Regions from separate parts of the Enterobacter vonholyi genome, predicted to be linked through region 1. Evidence: predicted binding sites of a transcription regulator. Region 1 holds the regulator's gene; each other region holds the start of a gene.
The links. Region 1 encodes LexA, which represses DNA repair genes until DNA is damaged. Its sites were predicted from a motif close to TNCTGTATGTACATACAGNA; they were not measured.
Positions count from the first base shown of each region.

Region 2: a site for LexA is predicted at 2,049-2,068, ahead of sulA (SOS-induced cell division inhibitor SulA). Genes of this name have one in related genera too.
Region 3: a site for LexA is predicted at 1,151-1,170, ahead of sbmC (DNA gyrase inhibitor SbmC). Genes of this name have one in related genera too.
Region 4: a site for LexA is predicted at 5,334-5,353, ahead of rmuC (DNA recombination protein RmuC). Genes of this name have one in related genera too.

Region 1 is NZ_CP162152.1:310,740-318,010, forward strand. It holds gene plsB (glycerol-3-phosphate 1-O-acyltransferase PlsB) at 1-266, opposite strand, end outside; gene AB3N39_RS01420 (diacylglycerol kinase) at 420-788, shown strand; gene lexA (transcriptional repressor LexA) at 897-1,505, shown strand; gene dinF (MATE family efflux transporter DinF) at 1,568-2,905, shown strand; gene AB3N39_RS01435 (CsbD family protein) at 3,026-3,235, shown strand; gene zur (zinc uptake transcriptional repressor Zur) at 3,283-3,795, opposite strand; gene AB3N39_RS01445 (cupin domain-containing protein) at 3,911-4,399, shown strand; gene AB3N39_RS01450 (conjugal transfer protein TraF) at 4,572-5,882, shown strand; gene dusA (tRNA dihydrouridine(20/20a) synthase DusA) at 5,965-6,960, shown strand; gene pspG (envelope stress response protein PspG) at 7,097-7,271, shown strand, end outside.
Region 2 is NZ_CP162152.1:1,561,577-1,568,847, reverse strand. It holds gene yccS (YccS family putative transporter) at 1-1,288, shown strand, start outside; gene AB3N39_RS07315 (TfoX/Sxy family DNA transformation protein) at 1,245-1,871, opposite strand; gene sulA (SOS-induced cell division inhibitor SulA) at 2,089-2,598, shown strand; gene ompA (porin OmpA) at 2,953-4,008, shown strand; gene matP (macrodomain Ter protein MatP) at 4,074-4,526, opposite strand; gene AB3N39_RS07295 (Lon protease family protein) at 4,713-6,473, shown strand; gene fabA (3-hydroxyacyl-[acyl-carrier-protein] dehydratase FabA) at 6,542-7,060, shown strand; gene rmf (ribosome modulation factor) at 7,131-7,271, opposite strand, start outside.
Region 3 is NZ_CP162152.1:2,827,237-2,834,507, reverse strand. It holds gene dacD (serine-type D-Ala-D-Ala carboxypeptidase DacD) at 1-1,066, shown strand, start outside; gene sbmC (DNA gyrase inhibitor SbmC) at 1,186-1,659, shown strand; gene AB3N39_RS13375 (FUSC family protein) at 1,752-2,810, shown strand; gene AB3N39_RS13370 (DUF496 family protein) at 2,969-3,304, shown strand; gene AB3N39_RS13365 (gamma-glutamylcyclotransferase family protein) at 3,351-3,686, opposite strand; tRNA gene AB3N39_RS13360 (tRNA-Asn) at 3,740-3,815, opposite strand; gene emmdR (multidrug efflux MATE transporter EmmdR) at 3,977-5,431, shown strand; tRNA gene AB3N39_RS13350 (tRNA-Asn) at 5,535-5,610, shown strand; gene AB3N39_RS13345 (aminopeptidase P family protein) at 5,753-7,271, opposite strand, start outside.
Region 4 is NZ_CP162152.1:4,241,289-4,248,559, reverse strand. It holds gene AB3N39_RS19975 (carboxylate/amino acid/amine transporter) at 1-165, shown strand, start outside; gene metR (HTH-type transcriptional regulator MetR) at 53-1,006, opposite strand; gene metE (5-methyltetrahydropteroyltriglutamate--homocysteine S-methyltransferase) at 1,122-3,383, shown strand; gene AB3N39_RS19960 (dienelactone hydrolase family protein) at 3,434-4,240, opposite strand; gene udp (uridine phosphorylase) at 4,496-5,257, shown strand; gene rmuC (DNA recombination protein RmuC) at 5,397-6,854, shown strand; gene ubiE (bifunctional demethylmenaquinone methyltransferase/2-methoxy-6-polyprenyl-1,4-benzoquinol methylase UbiE) at 6,921-7,271, shown strand, end outside.

The sequences.
Region 1 (7,271 bases):
GGCCCGCCGTGGATGAACACGTAGCGCGGCAGCAGCGTACCGTCAACTTCCAGCGGTTCAAGCGGATCTGGTAAGTCATGCGCCAGACACTGGGCGCGAAGCGTCAGTAAGTCAGCCTTCGAGTTATAAGGCAAAACGTACATAATGGGACGCGACGTATCGAGCCCCAGTTCCAGCGCGGGTTCTGCTGGGATAGACTTGCTTTTTACCAGGATGCTTAATGGTAAATTAAGTAATTTGTAGTAAATTCGTGGCCAGCCGGACATAAACGATGTAAAGCCTCTGGTTAATAATGCAATTGCGGCGCAAGGATAACAGAAAGCGCGCAAAATTTCTGTTGTTACCCGTCATACTTCAGGCTGTAGCGAAACGCGCTACGGCTCCTGTTACTGACGCTCTTTTTTAAAAAGGTTCTTTTAATGGCCAATAATACCACTGGGTTAACACGTATCATCAAAGCCGCCGGCTATTCATGGAAAGGTTTCCGTGCCGCATGGGCCAACGAGGCCGCGTTTCGCCAGGAGGGCGTCGCCGCTATCATCGCGGTGATCGTCGCCTGTTTCCTTGATGTTGATGCTATTACCCGCGTACTTCTTATCGGTTCCGTACTTCTGGTGATGATAGTGGAAATTCTTAATAGCGCTATTGAGGCCGTTGTGGATCGCATCGGTTCCGATTTCCATGAGCTTTCTGGCCGCGCAAAAGACATGGGATCTGCTGCCGTGTTACTGGCGATTATCACTGCCGTTATCACCTGGGTCACGCTGCTTTGGTCACATTTCCGATGAGCCTCGAGGAATAATTAAGTCCCTGGTTTTTTGTGCAGTTTTTGGTTCCAAAATCGCCTTTGACTGTATATACTCACAGCATAACTGTATATACACCCAGGGGGCGGAATGAAAGCGTTAACGACCAGGCAGCAAGAGGTGTTTGATCTCATCCGGGATCATATCGGCCAGACGGGTATGCCACCTACGCGTGCGGAAATCGCGCAGCGTCTGGGTTTCCGTTCTCCGAATGCTGCCGAAGAACACCTGAAAGCGCTGGCGCGTAAAGGCGTGATTGAGATTGTATCAGGCGCGTCACGCGGTATCCGACTGCTAGTAGAAGAAGAGACGGGCATTCCGCTGGTAGGTCGTGTTGCTGCCGGTGAGCCTTTACTGGCACAGCAGCATATTGAAGGTCATTACCAGGTCGATCCAGCCATGTTCAAGCCGAGCGCTGATTTTCTGCTGCGCGTTAGCGGCATGTCGATGAAAGACATCGGTATTCTTGACGGCGATCTGCTTGCGGTACATAAAACGCAGGATGTGCGTAACGGCCAGGTGGTTGTCGCGCGCATTGACGATGAAGTCACCGTCAAACGTCTGAAAAAACAGGGTAACACCGTTCAGTTGCTGCCTGAAAACAACGAGTTCACCCCAATTGTGGTCGATCTCCGCGAACAGAACTTCTCTATCGAAGGTCTGGCAGTAGGCGTGATTCGTAACGGTGAATGGCTGTAATCTCTTCCTGACAGGCTACGCTTCCGCTGTAGCCTGTTCATCTACCTTTCCCGGTATTTCGCATGTCACTACTGACGGCATCAGATAAGGCATTGTGGCGTCTTGCCCTGCCGATGATTTTCTCCAATATTACCGTGCCTTTACTGGGACTGGTTGATACTGCCGTTATAGGCCATCTTGATTCATCAGTTTATCTTGGCGGCGTGGCGATTGGCGCGACGGCAACCAGCTTCCTGTTTATGCTGTTGCTCTTTTTACGCATGAGCACCACCGGTCTTACCGCACAGGCTTATGGTGCGAAAGATCCGCTGCGTCTGGCGCGCGCGCTGGTGCAGCCGCTGATACTCGCGCTTGGCGCGGGTGCATTAATCGTTGTATTGCGGACACCCCTGATCGATCTTGCGCTTCATATCGTTGGCGGCAGCGAGGCGGTACTGGATCAGGCGCGACGTTTCCTTGAAATCCGGTGGCTCAGCGCGCCAGCGTCGCTGGCTAACCTGGTTCTGCTGGGGTGGCTACTGGGCGTTCAGTATGCCCGGGCGCCAGTGATTTTGCTGGTGGTGGGCAACCTTCTCAACATTGTGCTGGATATCTGGCTGGTGATGGGCCTGCATATGAACGTGCGGGGCGCGGCGCTAGCGACGGCGATTGCCGAATACGGGACCTTTATCATTGGCTTGTGGATGGTCTGGCGCGTGCTGTCGATGCGCGGGATCTCACTGGCGCTGCTCAAAACCGCATGGCGCGGCAATATCCGTAAGCTGCTGGCCCTCAACCGTGACATCATGCTGCGCTCGCTGCTTCTTCAGCTCTGCTTCGGCGCGCTGACGGTTTTCGGGGCTCGACTGGGGCCAGAAATCGTGGCGGTCAACGCGATATTGATGACGCTTCTGACCTTTACCGCCTATGCGCTGGACGGTTTTGCCTACGCGGTTGAAGCGCATTCCGGGCAGGCGTACGGTGCGCGAGAAAGCGGGCAGCTTCGGGATGTCTGGCGGGCAGCCTGCCGTCAGTCGGGACTGGTGGCGCTGGCCTTTGGTCTGGTTTACGCCTGCTTTGGTGAGCAGATCGTTGCATTGCTGACGTCTATACCTGCTCTGCGCGAGTTGGCGAGTCACTATCTCCTCTGGCAAGTCATCTTACCGGTGGTCGGCGTCTGGTGTTATCTGCTGGACGGCATGTTTATTGGTGCGACGCGCGGAGCGGAAATGCGCAACAGCATGGCGGTCGCGGCGGCAGGGTTTGGTCTGACGCTGCTAACGCTTCCCTGGCTGGGTAATCACGGTTTGTGGCTGGCCCTGGCCGTCTTCCTCTCGCTGCGCGGGTTATCGCTGGCGTTTATCTGGCACCGCCACTGGCAAAACGATACCTGGTTCTCTTCGCGCCACGATATATCGTGACGGTTAAAGATTCCGAATATGAAATTAACTACGGAATCCTTAACTACAATAATTATCACGTCCAGCAGAAAAGAACGTAACGGACGTTACGACCCGACGCTTAACTAAGAGGACACGATGATGAATAAAGACGAAATCGGCGGCAACTGGAAGCAGTTCAAAGGTAAAGCGAAAGAAAAGTGGGGTAAGCTGACTGATGACGATATGACCGTCATTGAAGGTAAACGCGATCAGCTTGTCGGTAAAATTCAGGAACGTTACGGCTACGCGAAAGATCAGGCGGAAAACGAAGTCAAAGACTGGGAAACCCGTAACGACTACCGCTGGTAACGCTGAATAACCCACAGGGCGGCTCCAGGCCGCCTTTTCTTTTGCCGTTAACGCGGCTTTTTCTTCACCAGGATAGAGTGGTCGTGCTGACACGCGTCCTGATGGCGACAGGCTTCCACCTCCACGCACGCGGAACAGAGCCCGTGCGCCTCAATCACGTTATGACGCAGGGCAAACCCCATTTTCGCTGCCAGCGTATGCATAATGTCTTCCACGCCTTCCGCAGCCTCTTCTTTCACCACGCCGCAGCGGTCACAGATAAACATAGCCGATGTGTGGGTGGGCTGATCGAACAGATGGCACAGCACATAGCTGTTGGTGGATTCCACCTTGTGCACGAACCCTTGTTCAAGCAGGAAATCCAGAGCGCGATAGACCGTCGGCGGCTTTGCCTGCGGCTCGCTTTCGCGGAGCAGGTCGAGCAGATCGTAGGCGCTGATGGCACCCTGCTGCAGGCTCATCAGGCGTAATACTTCAAGGCGCTGCGGAGTCAGGCGCACATTGCGTTGCGCACACAGCTTTTCGGCCTGCGCTAACAGCTCTTTTGTGGACTTATCCATGTAGCACCCCGGATGTTATAGGACGGAAAACCCTCACTTTATCATGTTCTGGTAAAAACGCCGAGATCCACCAGTCTGTGCTATACCTGACCCATTACAAACCGGGAAATAAACAATGAAAAAACCTGACTGTATTCGGCACTGGCGCGACGTAGAAGTCGCGGATGATTCGACCTATCCAGATAGCGATGAGCTTTTTTCTATCGGCGCCCCGTTGGCTCGAAAGCTTGGGCTCGGGCGTATTGGTATCCATCATGAGCGCCTGCCGCCTGGGCGCAGGACGTCCTATCCGCATGCGGAGAGCGACGAAGAAGAGTTTATTTACGTGCTTGAAGGCCACCCTGACGCCTGGATTAATGGCTACTTGTGGAAGCTGGAGCCTGGCGACAGCGTAGGTTTTCCCGCCGGTACCGGCATCTGTCATACCTTTATCAACAACACGGACGACGAGGTTCGGCTCCTGGTCGTTGGCGAGGCTAACAAGAAGCATAACCGCATATACTATCCGCTTAACCCGGTTTATGCCGCTACCCGAGAGGATCGCTGGGTAGACCACCCGCCCCAGTTTTTTGGACCGCATGATGGAAAACCTGGGAAAAAATAATTTCCTCTTCTATAAATATTGAGGGCCGTCACAAAATATAACAGGCCGTAAGGGAGTTTTACTTAGGGATAGAAATAGCGGGTCTTTTACTACTTATTCACAGCAATAGTTCGTTCCTGTTTGGGTGATAACAGACAGGGGTTATTTCATAACAGACTATAACGGGCATACTGTGAAAAAAAATTTTAAATTTTCGGTGGTTAGTATCGCTGTTTCCTTGTTTATGGCAAATCAGGCGGGAGCAGCCAATACCTGGACAGAATCACGAAGCGACGCAATGGGTGGCACTGGCGTTGCCTCCGGGAGCTATGGCAGTGGGGCATTAATCAACCCCGCGCTGCTGGCAAAGGCAAAACCTGACGATGATGTGACGGTCATTTTGCCGTCCGTTGGCGTACAGGTAACGGATGAGGACAATCTTCAGGACGAGATTGATACCATCAACGACAAAATCAATCACTACAAGGATGTGGTTGATAATCTCACGCCAAGAGAAATTATCACCAATCCATTAGGTTCCATTAATCAATTCCAGGGCGCGGCCAAAGATCTGGCCGATGAGCTGGACTATCTCAAAGGCAAAACCGCACGCGCAACGGCTGGTGCAGGGCTTGCGGTGAGTATCCCTAACGATGTCCTTTCGGTAGCCTTCATGGCGAAAGGCTATGCCCATGGCCGGGTGAGCTCGTCTATCGATCAGCAGGATATTGATTATCTGCGCGGTATTCAACGCAGTAATGTGGTGGCTGCCGGTGTTGCCCTGGACGCTGCGCTGAACGGCACGGATCAGATCACTAAAAACCTCAACTCAACCGCGTCTGGCCGGGCAGCGATTGTCTCCGACTATGGTGTTGCCGTTGCCCGCCAGTTTGACCTCGGCGGCGTCCCTGTTTCCGTGGGCGTGACGCCAAAGCTGCAAAAAACCTGGGTCTATAACTACACCACGTCAATCTACGATTACGACAGTAACAAGTGGAACGACAGCCGCTACCGTACTGACGATACGGGCTTCAACGTGGATGCCGGTATTGCGGCCGATTTCGGCGAACACTGGACCGTTGGCGTGAGCGGACAAAACCTGATGTCGCGCGATATCGACACCAAAGATATCCGTATCCGCAATGGCCGTACGGGAGAAGTGGTGAGCTATAAAGACACCTATCAGATCCGCCCGCTGGTAACCGCCGGTGCCGCCTGGCACAACGACCTGGTGACGCTGACCGCCGATGGCGATCTGACCGAAACCAAAGGCTTCAAGAGCGAAGATACGTCGCAGTACGTGGGTGTCGGTGCCGAGGTGACGCCGCTGAGCTGGCTGGCGGTCCGTGCGGGTTATCGTGCAGACGTGAAGGGTAACGACAGCAATGTCTTTACCGGCGGTGTCGGTTTCGCGCCGTTTAGCACCGTGCATGTTGACCTGATGGGCCTGTACGGTGAAGATGAAACCTGGGGCGCAGGGGCTCAGCTGAGCATGACGTTCTAAAGTCAACCGGAGGCGCTGCGCCTCCGGCTTTTCTTTGTGCTATAGTAGCGCCCCTTTTCCACCAGATGCTTAAAACTTCGCCATGTCGTCAGAATCACAGACCGCTTTCCCCGCACACCGTTTCTCCATTGCGCCGATGCTCGACTGGACGGACAGACACTGCCGCTATTTCCTGCGCCAGCTCTCCCGCCATACGCTGCTGTACACCGAAATGGTGACCACGGGCGCAATTATTCACGGGAAGGGCGACTATCTGGCCTACAGTGAGGAAGAGCATCCGGTTGCCCTGCAGCTGGGCGGCAGCGATCCGGCCGCGCTGGCGCAGTGTGCGAAGCTGGCGGAAGCGCGCGGCTACGACGAGATCAACCTGAACGTTGGCTGCCCGTCCGACCGTGTGCAAAACGGTATGTTCGGTGCCTGCCTGATGGGGAACGCGCAGCTGGTAGCGGACTGTATCAAGGCGATGCGCGACGTCGTTTCCATTCCGGTGACGGTCAAAACCCGTATCGGGATTGACGACCAGGACAGCTACGAATTCCTGTGCAACTTCATCGATACGGTCTCCGGAAAGGGCGAATGCGAGATGTTCATCATCCACGCGCGAAAAGCCTGGCTCTCCGGCCTGAGCCCGAAAGAGAACCGTGAGATCCCGCCGCTGGACTACCCGCGCGTGTATCAACTGAAGCGTGACTTCCCGCACCTGACGATGTCGATCAACGGCGGCATTAAGTCGCTGGAAGAGGCCAAAGCGCATCTGGCGCATATGGATGGCGTGATGGTCGGCCGCGAGGCGTACCAGAACCCAGGCATTCTGGCGACGGTCGATCGCGAAATCTTTGGCATTGAAGGCGCAGACACCGATCCGGTTGCCGTCGTGCGGGCGATGTATCCTTATATTGAGCGCGAGCTGAGCAACGGTACGTATCTCGGCCATATCACCCGCCATATGCTGGGTCTGTTCCAGGGTATACCGGGCGCGCGTCAGTGGCGCCGCTACCTGAGCGAGAATGCGCATAAAGCCGGAGCCGATATTGAGGTGCTGGAACATGCGCTGCGACTGGTGGCAGACAAGCGATAACTTTCGCTAAAAGTTCGTCAAATTCACCACGCCCTGCGAGTTCTCGCGGGGCGTTTTGCTTTAAGAACAAAACGTTAGCTTTGGCATGGATCTTGTAATGCTTAATGCATTACTCGGGAACTCGTGGGAGAGCACCATGCTGGAACTACTTTTTGTGATTGGCTTTTTTGTCATGCTGTTAGCGACAGGCGTTTCGTTGCTCGGCATTCTGGCGGCTATCGTGGTGGCGACGGTGGTCATGTTTATTGGCGGACTGTTTGCGCTGACGATCAAACTGCTGCCGTGGTTACTGCTGGCCGTTGCTGTGGTGT
Region 2 (7,271 bases), 1.3 Mb from region 1:
TCTGCTGCGCACGCCCTATCAGCATGACCCCCGCTTTGAACGCGTATTCAGCCATCTTGATGCGGCACTCGACCGCGTTCAGGCCAGCGGAACGTCACCGGAACACATCAAAGCGCTGGGTTTTCTGCTTAACAACCTGCGTGCGATTGATGCCCAGCTGGCAACCATTGAGTCCGAACAAGCGATGGCGCTGCCAGGCAGTGAGGTGGAAAACCAGCTTGCTGATGACAGCGTACACAGCGTTAGCGATATGTGGCTACGGCTGAGCCGCAACTTTACTCCGGAGTCGGCTCTCTTTCGGCACGCCGTGCGAATGTCGCTGGTGCTGTGCGTGGGGTATGCCTTTATCCAGATTACCGGGCTGCATCACGGCTACTGGATCCTGCTGACCAGCCTGTTCGTCTGCCAGCCGAACTATAATGCCACCCGACATCGTCTTGCGCTGCGTATTATCGGCACGCTGGTTGGCGTCGCGATTGGCCTTCCGGTGCTCTATTTCGTGCCCTCCGTTGAAGGTCAATTGATCCTGATCGTGATCACCGGCGTGTTGTTCTTCGCGTTTCGCAACGTGCAGTACGCCCATGCCACCATGTTCATCACGCTGCTGGTGCTGCTCTGCTTTAACCTGCTGGGTGAAGGGTTTGAAGTCGCCCTGCCCCGAGTGATCGATACCCTGATTGGCTGTGCGATTGCCTGGGCCGCGGTCAGCTTTATCTGGCCGGACTGGCGTTTCCGAAATTTGCCGCGCGTGGTAGACAGGGCGATGAACGCCAACTGTCGATACCTTGACGCGATCCTGGAGCAGTATCATCAGGGCCGCGATAACCGCCTGGCTTACCGGATAGCCCGCCGCGACGCGCACAACAGTGATGCGGAACTGGCCTCCGTAGTCTCTAACATGTCGACGGAGCCTCGCGCCACGGCGGATATTCGTGAGACCGCGTTCCGCCTGCTCTGCCTGAACCATACGTTCACCAGCTATATTTCGACGCTGGGCGCTCACCGTGAGAAACTCACCAACCCGGGTATTCTCAACCTGCTCGATGACGCCGTCTGTTATGTCGATGACGCGCTTCATCATCGACCAGCCGATGAGCCGCGCGTTGAACAGGCGCTGGATGAACTGGCTCAACGCATTGCGCATCTAGACCCGGGAAACGACAGTAAAGCACCTCTGGTGCTTCAGCAGATAGGCCTGCTTATCGCTCTGCTGCCTGAAATTTGCCGGCTGCAACAGCACATCGCTACCTGGAGGAGTGATTCTCCTGTGGCTCAGTCAACGCATTAAACCACTCCGTGAGCTCCCGGCGAATGTCTGCCGGGAGTGCCGCTTCATGCAGCCCCTCGATAGCCCCTTCCAGCGCGAAGAGAACTTTAATACTCAGCGCTTTATTTTTTGCCCGCATCTTTAGCCAGCACGCCCTTGCACCAAGCTCCCGCAACATTTCCTCATTGGTGATGCCAGCTTCAAAGAGCAAGACTTCAAGCTGAAAGGTCAGGTTTGGCAGATCCTTGAGTCGGTTTCGTTGATGGCGCTGATAACGCTCTTTTCTTGCCGCACTGAGCGCAAACGAGGAGAGCTGAAGTAACCGCTCCCTGTCCTGCCATAATCCGTCATCAACACGATAATAGTTGAGCAGCACCGGACGGCCTCGCTTCATCAACGTCAAAAAAGAGGAGGCATTTTTTACACAGTATTTGGCACTCTCCTCACAGGCGCGAAGGTAAAGCTCGCCATCTGAGACCATGGCAAAAACAGCATCATCCACCGCAAGGGTATAGCCGCCAAACAACGCGCGGTGATGAATCTCGCCCAACGGGGAGAGGTATTCCTGAGATTTATAAATCCGTTCATAAGATATCTTTTTCATGATATTTCCCTTCAAAATCATAAAGTAACAACTAAATTTCTTACTAGCGGATCCGTTAGCAGGAAAATAGGCAACTTAACGTCGTTGAGCAAGATGATTTTTCGAGGAGCATCAAGATTGAATGAATTTTGCGAGTCGCTTTCCGAAAATGAGGTTGATCTTTGGGCATACAGGGGTTACTGTATATCCATACAGTAACTACAGGGCTGGAATGAATATGCACACTTCAGGCTATGCAAATCGCGCTACCTCTCTCTCTTCTGCTGCAGGCAATGTCTCGCAGAATTCCATCGAGCGTGTTTCCACGGGGCTTATCAGTGAAGTGGTTTATCGTGAAGACCAGCCCTTGTTAACGCAACTTCTGTTACTGCCGTTATTACAACAGCTCGGTCAGCAATCGCGCTGGCAGCTTTGGCTCACGCCTCAGCAAAAGCTGAGCCGTGAGTGGGTTCAGTCCGCCGGCCTGCCGCTGACGAAAGTCATGCAAATTAATCAACTCTCGCCTTGCGATACCGTTGAGTCGATGATCCGCGCGTTACGCACAGGGAATTACAGCGTGGTGATTGGATGGTTACCGGAAGAATTGACTGAAGAAGAACATTTCCGTCTGACTGAAGCCGCTGAAGAAGGGAATGCGATCGGGTTCATTATGCGTCCGGTTCGATCGGATTCTTACCGCAGAGGACAACTTTCTGGGCTAAAAATTCACTCAAATTTGTATCATTGAGTGAAATTAAGATTTTTCCTGGAATTTTTTTTGACCGCAAGATGGGATTTAAGTTCCCGACCTAAAAATTGCGGCAAGGCTTGTCTGGTGCGGTTCTCCTTAATTTTATTGCACAAAATTCGTTCGAAAAATGTTAAATAATCGGTATACGGAACTTTTTTTTTCATATGCCTGACGGACTTCACACTTGTAAGTTTTCAGCTACGTTGTAGACTTTACATCGCCAGGGGTGCTCGGCCTAAGCCGAAGATATCGGTAGATTTATATTTGACCACGCCCCCCGGTGAAGGATTTAACCGTGATTCTCTCTTGAGACTTTCATGGCGAATTTTGGATGATAACGAGGCGCAAAAAATGAAAAAGACAGCTATCGCGATTGCAGTGGCACTGGCTGGCTTCGCTACCGTAGCGCAGGCCGCTCCGAAAGATAATACCTGGTATGCAGGTGGTAAACTGGGCTGGTCTCAGTTCCACGACACTGGCTGGTACAACAGCAGCCTGAACAATGATGGCCCAACTCACGAGAGCCAGCTTGGTGCAGGTGCGTTCGGTGGCTATCAGGTTAACCCGTATGTTGGTTTTGAAATGGGTTACGACTGGTTAGGTCGTATGCCATACAAAGGCGACACCATCAACGGCGCTTTCAAAGCACAGGGCGTTCAACTGACCGCTAAACTGGGCTACCCAATCACTGACGATCTGGACGTGTACACCCGTCTGGGCGGCATGGTATGGCGTGCTGACTCCAGCAACAACATTTCTGGCGACAACCATGACACCGGTGTTTCCCCAGTATTCGCTGGTGGCGTTGAGTGGGCTATGACCCGTGACATCGCTACCCGTCTGGAATACCAGTGGGTTAACAACATCGGCGACGGCAACACCGTTGGTGTTCGTCCAGACAACGGCATGCTGAGCGTAGGTGTTTCCTACCGTTTCGGCCAGCAGGAAGAAGCAGCACCAGTTGTTGCTCCAGCGCCGGCTCCAGCTCCAGAAGTACAGACCAAGCACTTCACTCTGAAGTCTGACGTTCTGTTCAACTTCAACAAAGCGACTCTGAAACCAGAAGGTCAGCAGGCACTGGATCAGCTGTACACCCAGCTGAGCAACCTGGATCCTAAAGACGGTTCTGTAGTGGTTCTGGGCTTCACCGACCGTATCGGTTCTGACGCTTACAACCAGAAACTGTCTGAGAAACGTGCTCAGTCTGTTGTTGATTACCTGATCTCTAAAGGTATCCCAGCTAACAAGATCTCCCCACGTGGTATGGGCGAATCTAACCCAGTTACTGGCAACACCTGTGACAACGTGAAAGCTCGCGCTGCACTGATCGACTGCCTGGCTCCAGATCGTCGCGTAGAGATCGAAGTTAAAGGCATCAAAGACGTTGTAACTCAGCCAGCGGCATAAGTTATCGCCTTATAAAAAAACCCCGCCATGCGGGGTTTTTTATTGTCTGAAGAAAAGTAAAAAATCTACTTTTTACCCAACAGAGCCTGAAGGTCGTTCTTCAGCGTCGACATCTGGTTGGCGTACTTCTCTTTATGTTCTGCATCCTCAATCAGCTGCACGATGGTTTCCGACAGCGTTTTTCCCCGTCGTTGTGCCAGCCCGGCCAGGCGCTGCCAGACAACGAACTCAAGGTCGATTGATTTTTTGCGAGTGTGCTGATGCTCAGCATTAAAATGCCGTTTGCGTCGCGCGCGGATAGTTTGCTTCATCCGGTTTAACAACGCAGGATTGATGTGTTTCTCAATCCACCCGTTAACCTGTACCGGTTCATTTTCGAGGGTCAGCAAAATATCCACGGCTTCTTGCGCAGCGCTGGCTTCGATGTAGCAGGTGATCAGCTCCCCTTCACGGTGCTTTTTGACCAGGTATTTCCATTTCCAGCCGCTTTCGAGATTTTCCAGTTGTTGATATTTCATTGCGATCTCAGTGTTACCACGTAACTCTGTTCAGAATATCAGTTTTTTAGCAATCTGCTGAAAAGAAATCATATCCTGTGAGTGAATGCAGCCATTCGCCCTGTCGAAATCCCCAATCCTGCTTGGGTACAGCCCCCCGCTTACGGTATACTCCACGCTTTTACATCTGACTAAAAAACATCAACTTTGACCATTACGAAACTTGCATGGCGTGACCTTGTTCCGGATACCGAAAGTTATCAGGAACTGTTTGCACAGCCAGATCTCGCAAAAGAACACGAATTCATCCTTAGCGATACGCAGCCCCGTTTGCATTACGCGCTGGAGCAGGTGTTAAGCCCCTGGGCAACTGCGCCCTTCATGCTGCTCAAAGCCCCGGAAGAAGCGGAATACCTGACGCTGCTCGGTGATGCTGTGCGTCAGCTGAAGCCGGAAGCGAACGCCGTTTTTGGCGGGCAGTATCGTATTGCGGGACATGATGTCACTTTCGAACCTGCGGCGCAGGCCGATGGCGCTTTTGCCGCTAAGGGCGAAGTGGTTACCGCTAACTGGGTCGAGGCGGAACAACTCTTTGGTTGTCTGCGCCAGTTTAACGGCGAACTTTCGCTGCAGCCGGGGCTGGTACATCGCGCAAATGGCGGTGTTCTCATCATCTCACTGCGTACCCTGCTCTCGCAGCCGCTGCTGTGGATGCGTCTGAAAACCATCGTGCATCAGCAGCGTTTCGACTGGGTCGGCTACGATGAGTCTCGTCCCCTGCCTGTCTCGATTCCGTCTATGCCGCTGTCGTTAACCGTCGTGCTGACGGGCGACCGTGAGTCGCTGGCGGACTTCCAGGAAATGGAGCCCGAACTGGCTGAGCAGGCGGTATATAGCGAATACGAAGATAATATCCAGATTGCCGATGCCGACGATATGGCGCAGTGGTGCCAGTGGGTGATGACCGTTGCAGAACGTTTTGCGCTGCCAACGCCTGCGGCTGACGCGTGGCCAGGCCTGATACGCGAAGCGGTGCGCTATACCGGTGACCAGGAAACGCTGCCACTCTGCCCGCTCTGGATAGGTAAACAGCTGCGTGAAGTGGGTGTGATTAGCGGTAACGGTGCGTTCACCGGAGAGCAGCTCACCCAGATGCTGGCTCAGCGAGAATGGCGAGAAGGCTATCTTGCTGACCGTATGCAGGATGAAATTCTGCTGGAACAAATTCTGGTGGAAACCGAAGGCGAACGCGTCGGGCAGATCAACGCCCTGTCGGTGATTGAATTTCCTGGCCATCCGCGCGCATTCGGGGAACCGTCCCGTATCAGCTGCGTTGTGCATATTGGCGATGGCGAATTTACCGACATCGAACGCAAAGCCGAGCTGGGTGGAAACATTCACGCCAAAGGCATGATGATCATGCAGGCGTTTTTGATGTCTGAGCTGCAGCTTGAGCAGCAGATCCCCTTCTCGGCCTCGCTGACGTTTGAGCAGTCCTACAGCGAAGTGGATGGTGATAGCGCCTCTATGGCTGAACTGTGCGCCTTAATCAGCGCCCTGGCGGAAGTCCCCATCAATCAGAACATCGCGATCACCGGCTCGGTGGACCAATTCGGTCGTGCCCAGCCTGTCGGCGGCCTCAACGAAAAAATTGAAGGCTTCTTCTCTATCTGCCAGCAGCGCGGTTTAAACGGCAAGCAGGGTGTAATTATTCCTGCTCCTAACGCACGCCATTTAAGCCTTAGCCAGGAGATTCTGGATGCGGTTGAACAAGAGCAGTTCGCCATCTGGGCCATCGAAGGGATTGAGGATGCACTACCCTTACTGACAAACCTGGTATGGGATGGCGAAGGGCAAACCACCCTGATGCAGACTATCCAGGAGCGCATTGCTCAGGCAACACAGCAGGATGCTCGTCACCGTTATCCATGGCCGTTACGCTGGCTGGGCTGGTTTAGTTCGAACTGATCGGACTTGTTCAGCGTACACGTGTTAGCTATCCTGCGTCCTTCACTAAAATAAGGCTTACTGAGAACATGGTAGATAAACGCGAATCCTATACAAAAGAAGATCTTCTTGCCTCTGGTCGCGGCGAACTGTTTGGCGCAAAAGGCCCACAGTTGCCGGCCCCGAACATGCTGATGATGGACCGTGTCGTGAAAATGACCGAAACCGGCGGCAACTTCGATAAGGGTTACGTAGAAGCAGAACTCGATATCAACCCGGACCTGTGGTTCTTCGGTTGCCACTTTATTGGCGATCCGGTAATGCCTGGCTGTCTGGGTCTGGATGCGATGTGGCAGCTGGTTGGCTTCTATCTGGGCTGGCTGGGTGGCGAAGGTAAAGGCCGCGCACTGGGCGTGGGCGAAGTGAAATTCACAGGCCAGGTTCTGCCTACAGCGAAGAAAGTGACCTATCGTATTCACTTCAAGCGCATCGTAAACCGCCGCCTGATTATGGGCCTGGCAGATGGTGAAGTACTGGTCGACGGTCGTCTGATCTATAGCGCAAGCGACCTGAAGGTTGGCCTGTTCCAGGACACTTCTGCGTTCTGATCGTGCTTTTCGAACCCCGGAAAGGCGAAACCTCCGCAATGCGGAGGTTTCTTTTTTGAAAGAGACGTTATCAGGCTATGAGTGCCCTGTCGCCGATGGCTTCTCGCCAGCCTCCAAGCCATTGTGACCTTTGATTTATCGTCTGATAAGGACACATTTCTTTAGAACGTCCAGCGATGCCGGCCTGATAACCACGTTGATGAGCCCGTTC
Region 3 (7,271 bases), 1.9 Mb from region 1:
TCAGGCTGGCTCCTGGGTGCTGATGGACTACACGACTGGTCAGATTTTAACGGCGGGCAACGAACATCAACAACGTAATCCGGCGAGCCTGACCAAGCTGATGACGGGCTATGTGGTTGATCGGGCCATTGATAGCCACCGCATTACGCCGGACGACATTGTCACCGTAGGGCGTGACGCGTGGGCAAAAGGTAACCCGGTTTTTGACGGCTCGTCGCTGATGTTCCTGAAAGAGGGCGATCGCGTCTCCGTGCGCGATCTGAGCCGCGGTCTGATAGTCGATTCCGGCAACGACGCCTGCGTGGCGCTGGCCGATCACGTGGCGGGCGGGCAGCCGCAGTTCGTGAAAATGATGAACGACTACGTGCAGAAGCTGAACCTGCGCGATACGCATTTTGAAACCGTCCACGGGCTGGACGCGCCGGGCCAGCACAGCTCCGCCTATGACCTGGCCGTACTCTCCCGGGCCATCATCCACGGCGAGCCTGAGTTTTACCATATGTACAGCGAAAAGAGCCTGACCTGGAACGGGATCACCCAGCAAAACCGTAACGGCCTGCTGTGGGATAAAACCATGAACGTGGACGGCCTTAAAACGGGGCATACCTCGGGGGCTGGCTTTAACCTGATTGCGTCTGCCGTAGACGGCCAGCGCCGTTTAATCGCTGTGGTGATGGGGGCGGACAGCCCGAAAGGGCGTGAGGACCAGGCCCGAAAACTGCTGCACTGGGGACAGCAGAATTTCGATACGGTGCAGATCCTGCATAGCGGAAAAAAAGTGGGGACGGAGCGCATCTGGTACGGCGACAAGGAACAGGTGAAACTGGGAACCGACCAGGACTTCTGGCTGGCCTTGCCGAAAGCGGAAGTGCCGAACATCAAAGCCAAATACGTGCTGGATAAAAAAGAGCTGGAAGCGCCGATTGCCGCGCATCAGCGGGTCGGGGAAATCCAGCTCTATGACCGCGATAAAGTGGTAGCCCACTGGCCGCTGGTCACGCTGGAAGCCGTTGATAAAGGCGGCCTGTTCTCTCGACTGAGCGATTACCTGCATCACACGCTCTAACGGCAGATGAGCAGACTGGCAGGGTTGCGAGTCTGCTCACATAATAAACACTCCTCGTTTGCTGATAATGATAATCCAGCTTTATAGTGTATAAATATACAGTAATAAATGGAGGCAGCATGGACTACAGCATTAAGCAGCAACAGAAACGTAAGATTGCCGGTTTTCATTTGGTCGGCCCGTGGGAACACACGGTAAAGCAGGGCTTTGAACAGCTGGTCATGTGGGTTGACGGGCGTCACATTGAGCCGCTGGAGTGGGTGGCGGTCTATTACGATAACCCGGATGAGGTCCCGGCAGAAAAACTGCGCTGTGATACGGCCATTACCGTACCGGACGATTTCGTTATTCCGGAAAACAGCGAAGGCGTCATGATGACGGAAATCGCGGCCGGGGACTATGCCGTGGCGACGGCTCGCGTGGAAAACTACGACTTCGCCACGCCCTGGTATCAGTTTTTCAATTCCCTGCTTCAGGACAATAAGTACCAGATGGCGCTTAAGCCCTGCTTCGAACGCTATCTCAATGACGGCAATGCGGACGGTTACTGGGATATCGAAATGTATATCGCCGTCGAGCATAAAACGGTTTAAGCCTGCTAAATGAAGGGTTTTTCAGCCGGGAACGATCCGCCCGGCTGAAAACACAGTACAATTGTGGTTTGCCGTGTAGCTGGAGAGCGGGTGTGCGTCCCGACAAATCATTAACCCCTTTTGAAATTCGGTTGTATAAACATTACCGCGTGGTGCACGGGTGTCGCATCGCGCTGGCTTTCATATTGACGTTTGTACTGGTCCGTTTGCTGGATGTTCCGGAAGGGACGTGGCCGCTGATCACGCTGGTGGTGGTGATGGGGCCTATCTCGTTTTGGGGGAACGTGGTCCCGCGCGCCTTTGAACGAATTGGCGGGACCGTTCTTGGCTCTGCCCTGGGTCTTATTGCGCTGAAGCTGGAGCTCATCTCATTTCCGGTGATGCTGGCATGGTGCGGTGCCGCTATGTTCCTCTGCGGCTGGCTGGCGTTGGGCAAAAAGCCCTATCAGGCGCTGCTGATTGGTATTACTCTCGCGGTGGTTGTCGGGGCGCCCGCCGGGGATATGACCACGGCGCTGTGGCGAAGCGGGGATGTCATCCTGGGGTCACTGCTGGCCATGCTTTTTACCGGTATCTGGCCGCAGCGGGCTTTTCTGCACTGGCGTATTCAGATGGCTAACTACGTTACCGCCTTTAACCGCGTTTATCAGGCCGGTTTTTCCCCTAATCTGGTCGAGCGCCCGCGGCTGGAAAAGCACCTGCAAACCATCCTTAACGACGTGGTTAAAATGCGCGGCCTGATCACGCCCGCCAGCAAAGAAACCCGCATTCAAAAATCGATTTTCGAAGCTATCCAGACGGTAAGCCGCAACCTGGTCTGCATGCTTGAACTGCAAATCAACGCCCACTGGGCTTCGCGTCCCAGCCATCTTTTGATGCTTAATGCGCAGACCCTCAAAGAGACTCAGCAGATGACGCAGCAAACGCTGTTGACCATCGCTCATGCGCTTTATGAAGGCAACCCGCAGCCGATACTGGCCAACAGCGAGCGACTGAATGAGATCGTCGCGGAGCTGAAGCAGTTAATCAATGAACGCCAGAGCGATAACGTGGCTGAAACGCCTATTCATGGCTACGTCTGGCTGAGCATGGAACTGGCGCGGCAGCTTGAGCTGTTATCGCACCTTATTTGCCGGGCGCTGCGCAAATAAAAGGCGTATGTGACGGCTGCTGCTTCGATTCAGCAGCAATTGGGGTTATGATAGCTTTAAACGATATACTCATTGTCATTCGCAGCCGCTGTCAGTAAGGTTATTGTTACAACGGTTGCCTTAACGAATCCGAATCTCACATTATCAGGGGTGTAAAAATGGAAACTACCAAGCCTTCGTTCCAGGATGTTCTGGAATTCGTCCGCCTGTTCCGCCGCAAAAACAAACTGCAGCGTGAAATCCAGGACGTTGAGAAGAAGATCCGTGACAACCAGAAACGTGTTCTGCTGCTCGACAACCTGAGCGACTACATCAAGCCAGGCATGAGCGTTGAAGCTATCCAGGGCATCATCGCCAGCATGAAGAGCGACTATGAAGACCGCGTTGATGACTACATCATCAAAAACGCAGAGCTGTCCAAAGAGCGTCGCGACATCTCCAAGAAGCTGAAAGTGATGGGCGAAATCAAAAACGGCGAAGCAAAAAGCGAGTAATCGCAGCGAATCGTGAAAAAGGCTCTCTGGTGACAGAGAGCTTTTTTTATAACTCAGAACGCGGCTGCAGCTGATAAATCCAGGCCTGAACCTGCTTGCCTTCAGAGGTGGTCACGGTGACCTCAACCCGGTCATAGCCGTCTTCAAATTCATCCAGCATTTGCCAGTGTGCGGCAAGGTTATCAGAGATAAACAGATAGCCTTCGACGCGGGGACCATCAGGGCGGAGCACGATCCCCGGGAAGTCCGCCGCAGCGCCCCAGCCGCGTTCGTAAAACGTGCCGGATACGGAACCGGCCAGCCATTCGCCGCCGATGTTCTCAAGAATATGCGCATTAGAATGGCCCGGGCGCAGCGTGCCGTAGACAAACAGAGCGTTCATTTTCCCTCATCCGCAAAGCAAAAAGCCTGCTTTAAAAGCAGGCTTTTTAAATTTGGCTCCTCTGACTGGACTCGAACCAGTGACATACGGATTAACAGTCCGCCGTTCTACCGACTGAACTACAGAGGAATCGTTGTGGAGGCTTATCTTAGCGGCGAAAAAAGTTTTGTCAAACCTGATCTTAGGGAAAATCGACCGATTGCTGATTCTGTCGTCAGTTTGTTGTAAATCCACACATCTTTTTCTGGAAAATACTTTGCAGGATTAGCATTTGTCCCCCATCATTTGAAATGGAGTTTCAACTTTTCTCGCTAAGGTCCATTTTGAACGTCACTGCCTCCTTACACCAGGCGATAACGCGCACGCCATGGTATGCAAAACGTAAAAGCTATCGTGTCCTGTTCTGGCGTGAAATCACCCCTCTTGCTGTGCCTATCTTCCTGGAAAATACCTGCGTTCTGCTGATGGGGGTTCTGAGCACCTTTCTGGTGAGCTGGCTGGGTAAAGAGGCGATGGCTGGGGTTGGGCTGGCGGACAGCTTTAACATGGTGGTGATCTCGTTCTTTGCCGCCATAGACCTCGGGACGACGGTGGTGGTGGCCTTTAGCCTCGGCAAGCTGGATCCCAAACGTGCACGCGAGGCGGCCCGCCAGTCGCTGATGATCATGACCATTTTTTCGATCGTCCTGGCGGCGGTGATCCACTATTTTGGTAAAGAGATTATCGACTTTGTCGCCGGGGAGGCCACGAACGAGGTTAAAGACCTGGCGCTGACCTACCTGGAGATGACCGTCATAAGCTATCCGGCAGCGGCCATTGCCCTTATTGGCAGCGGCGCGCTGCGCGGGGCGGGCAACACCAAAATTCCGCTACTGATCAACGGCGGGATGAATATCCTCAATATCATTATCAGCAGCGTGCTGATCTACGGCGTGTTCTCGTGGGACGGACTGGGCTTCGTCGGTGCCGGACTGGGTTTAACCATTTCACGCTATATCGGTGCGGCAGCCATCATCGGGGTACTGATGGCGGGGATCACCCCCTCGCTGCGCCTCACGCTGAAAAGCTATTTCCGCCCCTTTAATTTCGCCATTATCTGGGAAGTGATGGGGATCGGTATTCCTGCGAGCATTGAATCTGTGCTGTTTAACGGCGGGAAATTGCTGACGCAGATGTTTGTCGCCGGGATGGGCACCGACGTGATCGCCGGTAACTTTATCGCTTTTTCCATCGCCTCGCTGATTAACCTGCCGGGTAACGCGCTGGGGTCGGCATCGACCATCATCACCGGTAAACGGCTCGGGAAAGGGCAGATAGGCCAGGCGGAGCGGCAGCTGCGGCATGTTTTCTGGCTGTCGACCATTGGACTGACGCTGATCGCTTGGGGAACTGCGCCCTTTGCCGGGCTGATGGCCTCGTTTTATACCCACGAAGACGACGTTAAAGAGGTCGTTAAGATCCTCATCTGGCTCAACGCGGCCTTTATGCCCATCTGGGCGGCCTCATGGGTATTGCCCGCCGGGCTGAAGGGGGCGCGCGACGCCCGCTTTGCGATGTGGGTTTCGATGCTCGGCATGTGGGGATGTCGCGTTGTGGCGGGGTATACGCTCGGGGTAATGCTCGGATGGGGAGTGGTCGGCGTCTGGCTGGGGATGTTCCTCGACTGGGCCGTACGTGGGGCGCTGTTCTACTGGCGGATGGTCAGCGGGCGCTGGCTGTGGAAATATCCGCGGAAAAATGCCTGACAATTGCGCGAAGTGGAGAATAATTCGGCAAACGATCGGAAATATGCATTCTGCCTTTGACATCCCGGGGGAGCATCGATAATATGCGCCCCGTTCACACGATTCCTCTGTAGTTCAGTCGGTAGAACGGCGGACTGTTAATCCGTATGTCACTGGTTCGAGTCCAGTCAGAGGAGCCAAATTTGAAAAGCCTGCTTTTGAAGCAGGCTTTTTGCTTTTCTGCGCAAGGTAAATGCAAAACGGCAACCAGGTTGCCGTTTTTAGTGTTAACTCCCTCTCCCGTGGGAGAGGGGTGGAGTGAGGGCACCAGACCGCACGAAATTACACGCGAACCGGTGCTGTCGCCTCTTCCAGCCACGAACGCGCATCGCCGTTCACCAGCGGTGACAGCGCCTCACGCACCTGCTGGTGATACGCATCCAGCCACTGCTTTTCCTGCTCGCTCAACAGTTCCAGCTCGACCTGGCTTAAATCAATAGGGATCAGCGTCAGAGATTCAAACCTGCAGAATCCCGGTCGGCTCTCCACAACCTCCACCTGGTTTTCAATACGAATACCGTGGCTATCGCCCAGATAGTAGCCCGGCTCGATAGTCATGATATTTCCCGCCACCAGCGGCCACGGGTTGACCTTTTTGGCGATGCGATGCGGGTTCTCATGGATCAGCAGCTGGTGCCCCACGCCGTGCCCCGTACCGTGATCGTAATCCAGCCCCATCTCCCACAGCGGGCGACGCGCAAACGCATCCAGCTGATGTCCCTGAGTCCCGGAAGGGAACTGCAGGGTAATCAGCGACAGGAAGCCTCTCAGCACGGCGGTGTAGTGCAGGCGCTGCTCCGGGGCGACTTTACCCCATGCCAGCGTGCGCGTGGCGTCAGTGGTGCCATTAGCGTACTGAACGCCGGAATCGTTCAGGTAAAAATGGTCATGGCCGATAGGCTTATTGCTGGCCTCGCTCGAATGATAGTGGCACATCGCCGCATTGCTCGAAGACGCGGAGATGGTCGCAAAACTCTGCTCGATAAACCCCGGCTGCTGTTTGCGGAACGCCAGCTGCTGCGCCTGGACTTCCAGCTCTGTTAGCGGATTTCCTGCCGCCTCGCGAAGCGGCACTTCGCGGCTCAGCCAGGCGAGGAAGTTGACCCACGCGGCACCGTCCTGGTAATGACAATCGCGATAGCCTGCCAGTTCTACCGGGTTTTTAGTGGCTTTCATCAGGGTGATGGGGTCGGTCCGCCAGACAATCTCCCCCCGTGGTTCAATGGCGAAGCGCAGGGCAACCGGCGCGGAATCGGCATCCACCATCACCCGTTTGCCTTCAGCAATCTGCTGGCAGCGTTCGAAAAAGGCCTTCTGTGGCGCAATGGTGAACGCACTGCGGACGTATTCAGGCAGGGCGCCGAGCTTGTTGTCGTTAACAAACCACTCAACGTGACCGTCACGTCCAAGAAGGGCAAAGGAGAGCGGTACCGGGCAGTATGGGATATCCGCGCCACGAACGTTTAACAGCCAGGCGATATTATCCGGCAGGGTAACGGCGAGATAATCGGCATGGTTTGCAGCCAGCACGGCGGCAACGCGCTGACGTTTGTCTTCGCTGCTTTCACCGCTTATCGCAACCGGCATTTCACGGATAAGCCCCGCCGGTGCGGCAGGGCGATCGGTCCATAAGGCGTCAAACGGTGACGCGTTCAGCGGCACGAGCGCGCACTGTGTGGCAGACAGCTGCGTAAACTCGGTATTCGTCATCAGCATTGGGTCAAAACCGATGCGAGTGCCCGCCTCGACGTTTGCCGTCAGCCAGTCTGCCAGCGGCTCGTTGTGCAGGTGGTGAATTTCA
Region 4 (7,271 bases), 530 kb from region 1:
CTGCTGGTCAACCTCGCTATCTGGCAGCAACAGCCGCACTGGCCGAGCTTCCTTATTGGGGGAGCGGTGATCCTGGCTTCGCTGTGGGTCCATCGCCGATGGGTCGCTCCGCGCTCCGCACAAACGGAAGATGATCGCACGCGTGGTTCCGCGCTGAGCGAATAAACGCCTCCGTAATCGGCTGACGCTGCTCGCCATCGCGCACGGCAGCGTACAGCCGGCTCCACAGTCCTTCTCCCAGGGTTTTGGTCACCACCAGACCCTGGCGTTCAAAGCTCTCCACCACCCAGTGCGGCAGCGCCGCGATACCCATTCTGGCCGCCACCATCTGAATCAGCAGCAGGGTGTTATCCACGCTTTTTAGCTGCGGGCTAATGCCCGCGGGCTGCAGGAAGTGACGCCAGATATCCAGACGACTGCGCTGAACCGGGTAAATCAGCAGCGTTTCCGTCGCCAGGTCTTCCGGCGTGATGCGCGTTTTGGCCGCCAGCGGATGGTCCGGCGCCAGCACCAGGCGCACCTCATAATCAAACATCGGCGAATAGTGCAGGCCGCTGCGCGGCAGAATGTCAGAGGTCATGACCAGATCCAGCTCGCCCTGCTGCAGCGAAGGCTGCGGGTCGAACGTCACGCCGGATTTAAAGTCCATCTCCACCTGCGGCCACTTCTGGCGGAAGTTCTCAAGCGCGGGGGTCAGCCACTGAATACAGCTGTGGCACTCAATAGCGATACGCAGTTTGGTCTGCTGCGGTTCGTTACACGCCTGCAGCGCGCTCGCGATTTGCGGCAGAACCTGATTCGCCAGCTGAAGGAGAATTTCACCCTGCGGCGTAAAGCGTAGCGGCTGGCTTTTACGCACAAAAAGACGGAAGCCGAGGCGTTGTTCCAGATCGCTGAACTGGTGAGAAAGGGCGGACTGTGTCTGGTGCAGCGTGGCCGCAGCAGCCGCGAGCGAACCGCAGTTTCGCAACGCTTGTAGCGTTTTCAGGTGTTTAATCTCGATCATGAAAGTCCTTCACTTCGCCATGAACATTTTGCGCTTGAGGAATATACAGTACCTGCCAATTATAGAAGTGTAAACATCTGGACGTCTAAATAACGAATTTCACAAGGGGTACACCATGACAATCCGCAATCACACTCTCGGTTTCCCTCGCGTTGGCCTGCGTCGCGAGCTGAAAAAAGCGCAAGAAAGCTACTGGGCGGGTAACGCCACGCGTGAAGAGCTGCTGGCGGTGGGACGCGAGCTGCGCGCCCGCCACTGGGATCAGCAGAAGCAGGCGGGCATTGACCTGCTGCCGGTGGGCGATTTCGCCTGGTACGACCATGTTCTGACGACCAGCCTGCTGCTTGGCAACGTGCCGGCTCGTCATCAGAACAAAGATGGATCGGTAGATATCGATACCCTGTTCCGCATCGGCCGTGGCCGTGCGCCAACGGGTGAGCCAGCGGCAGCGGCGGAAATGACTAAGTGGTTTAACACTAACTATCACTATATGGTGCCGGAGTTCGTAAAAGGTCAGCAGTTTAAACTGACCTGGACGCAGCTTCTGGATGAAGTGGACGAAGCGCTGGCGCTGGGTCACCAGGTTAAACCCGTGCTGCTGGGGCCAGTGACCTATCTGTGGCTGGGGAAAGTCAAAGGCGAGCAGTTCGATCGTCTGAGCCTGCTGAAGGACATTCTGCCGGTCTACAAACAGGTGCTGATTGAGCTGGGCAAACGCGGCATTCAGTGGGTGCAAATCGACGAACCGGCGCTGGTGCTCGAGTTGCCTCAGGAATGGCTCGATGCCTTCAAACCGGCGTATGACGCGCTCACCGGGGAGGTGAAGCTGCTACTGACAACCTATTTCGAAGGCGTGACGCCGAACCTGAACACGATTACCGCGCTGCCGGTGCAGGGCCTGCACGTAGACCTTGTACACGGTAAAGATGATGTGACGGAGCTTCACAAGCGCCTGCCCGCAGACTGGCTGCTCTCCGCCGGTCTGGTGAATGGCCGTAACGTCTGGCGCGCCGATCTGACCGAGAAATACGCACAAATCAAAGACATCGTCGGTAAACGTGAGCTGTGGGTGGCCTCGTCCTGCTCGCTGCTGCACAGCCCGATCGACCTGAGCGTGGAAACCCGTCTCGACCCTGAAGTAAAGAGCTGGTTTGCCTTCGCGCTGCAAAAATGTGAAGAGCTGGCCCTGCTGCGTGACGCGCTGAACAGCGGCGACACGGCGGCAATTACCGAATGGAGCGCCCCGATCCGGGCGCGCCGCCACTCCGCGCGCGTGCATAACCCGGCGGTGGAAAAACGTCTGGCGGCCATCACCGCCCAGGACAGCCAGCGCCAGAGCCCGTATGAGGTGCGCGCCGAAGCCCAGCGCGCCCGCTTCAATCTGCCTGCGTGGCCGACCACGACGATTGGTTCCTTCCCGCAGACCACCGAGATCCGCGGCCTGCGTCTGGACTTTAAAAAGGGCAATCTGGATGCGAATCACTACCGCACCGGGATCGCGGAACACATCAAGCAGGCGATTATCGAGCAGGAACGCCTTGGGCTGGACGTGCTGGTGCACGGTGAAGCAGAGCGTAATGACATGGTGGAATACTTTGGCGAGCACCTGGACGGCTTCGTCTTTACCCAGAACGGCTGGGTGCAGAGCTATGGCTCCCGATGCGTGAAGCCGCCGGTGGTCATCGGTGACGTCAGCCGTCCGGAAGCGATCACGGTTGAGTGGGCGAAGTACGCCCAGTCCCTGACCGACAAGCCGGTGAAAGGCATGCTCACCGGTCCTGTGACCATTCTTTGCTGGTCCTTCCCGCGTGAAGACGTGACCCGTGAAACCATCGCCAAACAGATCGCCCTGGCGCTGCGTGATGAGGTGGCGGATCTGGAAGCCGCAGGCATTGGCATTATTCAGATTGACGAACCGGCCCTGCGCGAAGGTCTGCCGCTGCGTCGTAGCGACTGGGACGCCTACCTGCAGTGGGGCGTGGAGGCGTTCCGCATCAACGCCGCGGTGGCGAAGGACGACACTCAGATCCACACCCACATGTGTTATTGCGAATTTAACGACATCATGGATTCAATTGCCGCGCTGGACGCCGACGTGATCACTATTGAGACCTCGCGTTCAGATATGGAGCTGCTGGAGTCGTTTGAAGAATTCGACTACCCGAACGAAATCGGGCCGGGCGTGTACGACATCCACTCCCCGAACGTGCCGAGCGTGGAGTGGATTGAAGCCCTGCTGAAAAAAGCGGCCCAGCGTATTCCGGCAGAGCGTCTTTGGGTAAACCCGGACTGCGGACTGAAAACCCGCGGCTGGCCTGAAACCCGCGCAGCGCTGGCGAACATGGTGAAGGCAGCGCAGAATTTGCGTCAGGCGTAGGGGTATTGGATGGCCCGGTAAGGCGTAGCCGCCACCGGGCGTTTTTGTTATTACGCTTTCTTACCACCGTACTGGCTAAACCACGCCAGCATTCTCTGCCAGCCATCTTTTGCTGATTCCGCGTGATAGCTCGGACGATAATCGGCGTTAAACGCATGCCCGGCATCCGGGTACACCACAATCTCCGCCTTCGCATTGGCCGCACGCAGCGCATGGCGCATGGTTTCTACCGAATCCAGCGAAATACCGGTGTCCTGACCGCCATAAAGCCCTAACACGGGGGCATTTAACTCGGTGGCGATATCGACGGGATGTTTAGGCGAATTCAGCGTTTTTTCACCCACCAGTTTGCCGTACCAGGCGACAGCAGCTTTGAGCTGCGGGTTATGCGCGGCATACAGCCAGCTAATGCGACCGCCCCAGCAGAAACCGGTGACCAGCAGACGATGCGGATCGCCGCCGTTGCGCGCCGCCCAGCTGGTGACATGATCGAGATCGGCCAGCACCTGCGAGTCCGGGACTTTGCTGACCAGGTTGCTGAGCAATGTTGGAATATCACTGTAGTCGTTCGGATCGCCCTGACGGAAGTAGAGCTCTGGCGCAACGGCCAGATACCCTTCCAGCGCCAGCCGGCGGCAGAGGTCGCGAATGTGTTCGTGAACACCAAATATCTCCTGAATCACAATCACGATGGGTAGCGGACCCTCTGCCGATTTGGGTCGGGCGTGATAAGCAGGCATATTCTCCCCCTGCGAGGGAATAGAGGTCTCGCCCGCGGTAATTGCTGCTTCTGGAGTCGACACGATGGTTGAAGCATGTGGGGCCGCAGCAGGTGCAAAACCGGTTTTTTCAGTCATGGCATTCTCCGTACCAATGAGTTAGCGCAAAGGTAAATATAGACACCAGGTTAACAACTCACAGTGCCTTAAACGGTCTATCTTTTGTGCAGCACCTGGCGATATAACTTGTTAATGTGATGTAAATCACTTTTTTATGGAAATTCAATGTAACCATTTTCATTCATGGTGAGGTTCGTCACGAAAATATGCTTACTGCTTCTGTAAAGTACCGTTTTACTTCTTCTGACTAACCGACCCACAGAGGAGTCACCTATGTCTAAGTCTGATGTTTTTCATCTCGGCCTCACTAAAAACGATTTACAAGGGGCTACGCTCGCCATCGTCCCTGGCGATCCGGAGCGTGTGGAAAAGATCGCCGCGCTGATGGATAAGCCGGTCAAGCTGGCTGCCCATCGTGAGTTCACCACCTGGCGCGCAGAGCTGGATGGCAAAGCGGTGATCGTGTGCTCTACCGGTATCGGTGGTCCGTCTACGTCTATTGCTGTTGAAGAGCTGGCGCAGCTGGGTATCCGCACTTTCCTGCGTATCGGTACGACCGGCGCTATTCAGCCGCATATCAACGTCGGCGACGTTCTGGTCACGACCGCCTCCGTCCGTCTGGACGGCGCAAGCCTGCATTTTGCACCAATGGAATTCCCGGCAGTGGCTGATTTCGAATGTACCACCGCGCTGGTTGAAGCTGCGAAATCCGTAGGCGCAACCACTCACGTGGGCGTAACCGCGTCTTCCGACACCTTCTACCCGGGCCAGGAGCGTTACGATACCTTCTCAGGCCGCGTGGTTAGCCGTTTCAAAGGCTCAATGGAAGAGTGGCAGTCCATGGGTGTGATGAACTACGAAATGGAATCCGCAACGCTGCTGACCATGTGTGCAAGCCAGGGTCTGCGTGCCGGTATGGTGGCGGGCGTTATCGTCAACCGTACCCAGCAGGAGATCCCGAACGCCGAAACCATGAAGCAGACCGAAAGTCATGCAGTGAAAATCGTGGTGGAAGCAGCGCGTCGCCTGATCTAGTCCTCTCTTCTTAAATCAAAGGCCGACACGTTCGGCCTTTATTTTTTGCGTAGCGCCTCGCAGGAAAACCCTTTCAAACTGGACGTTTATACAGCACAATTCTATTTTGTGCGGATAATACGTTGATGCAGGGGGCATTGTGGATATCTCAATCCTGATTTACGCGGTGATTGCGTTGGTGAGCTTAGGGATTGGCTGGCTGATTTCCAGCTACCAGCATGCGCAGCAGAAGGCCGACCAGCTGGCTGAGCGAGAAGAGATGGTCGCAGATTTAAGCGCTATAAAACAGCAGCTTGCGCTGAGCGAACACTGGCGCGATGAGTGTGAGTTGCTCAACAACGAGCTGCGCAACCTGCGTGATATCAACACGTCACTGGAGGCCGATCTCCGCGAAGTGACCACACGCCTTGAATCCACCCAACTGCATGCGGAAGACAAAATCCGCCAGATGATCAACAGCGAGCAGCGTCTCAGCGAACAGTTTGAGAATCTCGCGAACCGCATTTTTGAGCACAGCAACCGCCGCGTTGACGAACAAAACCGCCAGAGCCTGAACAGTCTGCTGACGCCCCTGCGTGAACAGCTGGACGGCTTCCGCCGTCAGGTACAGGACAGCTTTGGTCAGGAAGCCCGCGAGCGGCATACCCTGGCGCATGAAATTCGCAATCTCCAGCAGCTGAATGCCCAGATGGCGCAGGAGGCGGTCAACCTCACCCGTGCGCTGAAAGGGGATAACAAAACCCAGGGCAACTGGGGAGAAGTGGTGCTGACCCGCGTCCTGGAAGCTTCAGGCCTTCGGGAAGGGTACGAATACGAAACGCAGGTGAGTATCGAAAACGATGCCCGCTCGCGCATGCAGCCGGATGTGATCGTGCGGCTGCCGCAGGGCAAAGATGTGGTGATTGACGCCAAGATGACGCTGGTAGCGTATGAGCGTTACTTCAACGCGGAGGATGACTACACCCGCGAATCGGCGCTTCAGGAGCACATTGCCTCGGTGCGTAATCACATTCGCCTGCTCGGCAGAAAAGACTACCAGCAGCTGCCGGGTCTGCGCTCGCTGGACTATGTCCTGATGTTTATTCCGGTAGAGCCCGCATTTCTGCTGGCACTCGACAGACAGCCTGAGCTTATAACCGAAGCGCTCAAAAATAATATTATGTTGGTCAGCCCCACCACGCTGCTGGTGGCGTTACGCACCATTGCGAACCTGTGGCGCTATGAGCACCAGAGTCGCAACGCGCAGCAGATTGCCGATCGTGCCAGCAAGCTGTACGACAAAATGCGCCTCTTTGTGGACGACATGTCTTCAGTCGGGCAAAGCCTGGATCGTGCGCAGGATAACTATCGCCAGGCGATGAAAAAACTCGCCTCCGGACGTGGCAATCTGCTGGCGCAGGCTGAATCATTCCGCAGCCTGGGGGTAGAAGTTAAACGCGAGATTAATCCGGAATTGGTCGAGCAGGCCACCGCCCAGGACGACGAGTTTCGCCTGCGAGAAGGGGCGAACGAACAAAAGACAAACAGTGAAGACAACACGTTAGCGGCGGATTCATCACCAGACGAGATTCCAGCGCGTTTTTTTCGCGGTGGTTGAAACGTAGGGCAAACGCGCCCAATCTGATACACTTCACGAACATTTTACTGATAAGCAGGCTCTAAGATGGCTGACGATTCACAAGACACAACGCACTTTGGCTTTCAGACTGTCGCCAAAGCGCAGAAAGCTGACATGGTGGCCCACGTATTTCATTCCGTGGCGGCGAAGTACGATGTGATGAATGACCTGATGTCGTTCGGCATTCATCGCTTGTGGAAGCGCTTCACCATTGACTGTAGCGGCGTGCGTCGCGGACAAACGGTGCTGGATTTAGCTGGCGGTACGGGCGATTTAACCGCGAAATTCTCTCGTCTGGTGGGTGAAACCGGCCGCGTTGTTCTCGCCGATATTAATGACTCCATGCTGAAAATGGGACGCGAAAAGCTGCGTAACATCGGCGTGGTGGGGAATGTG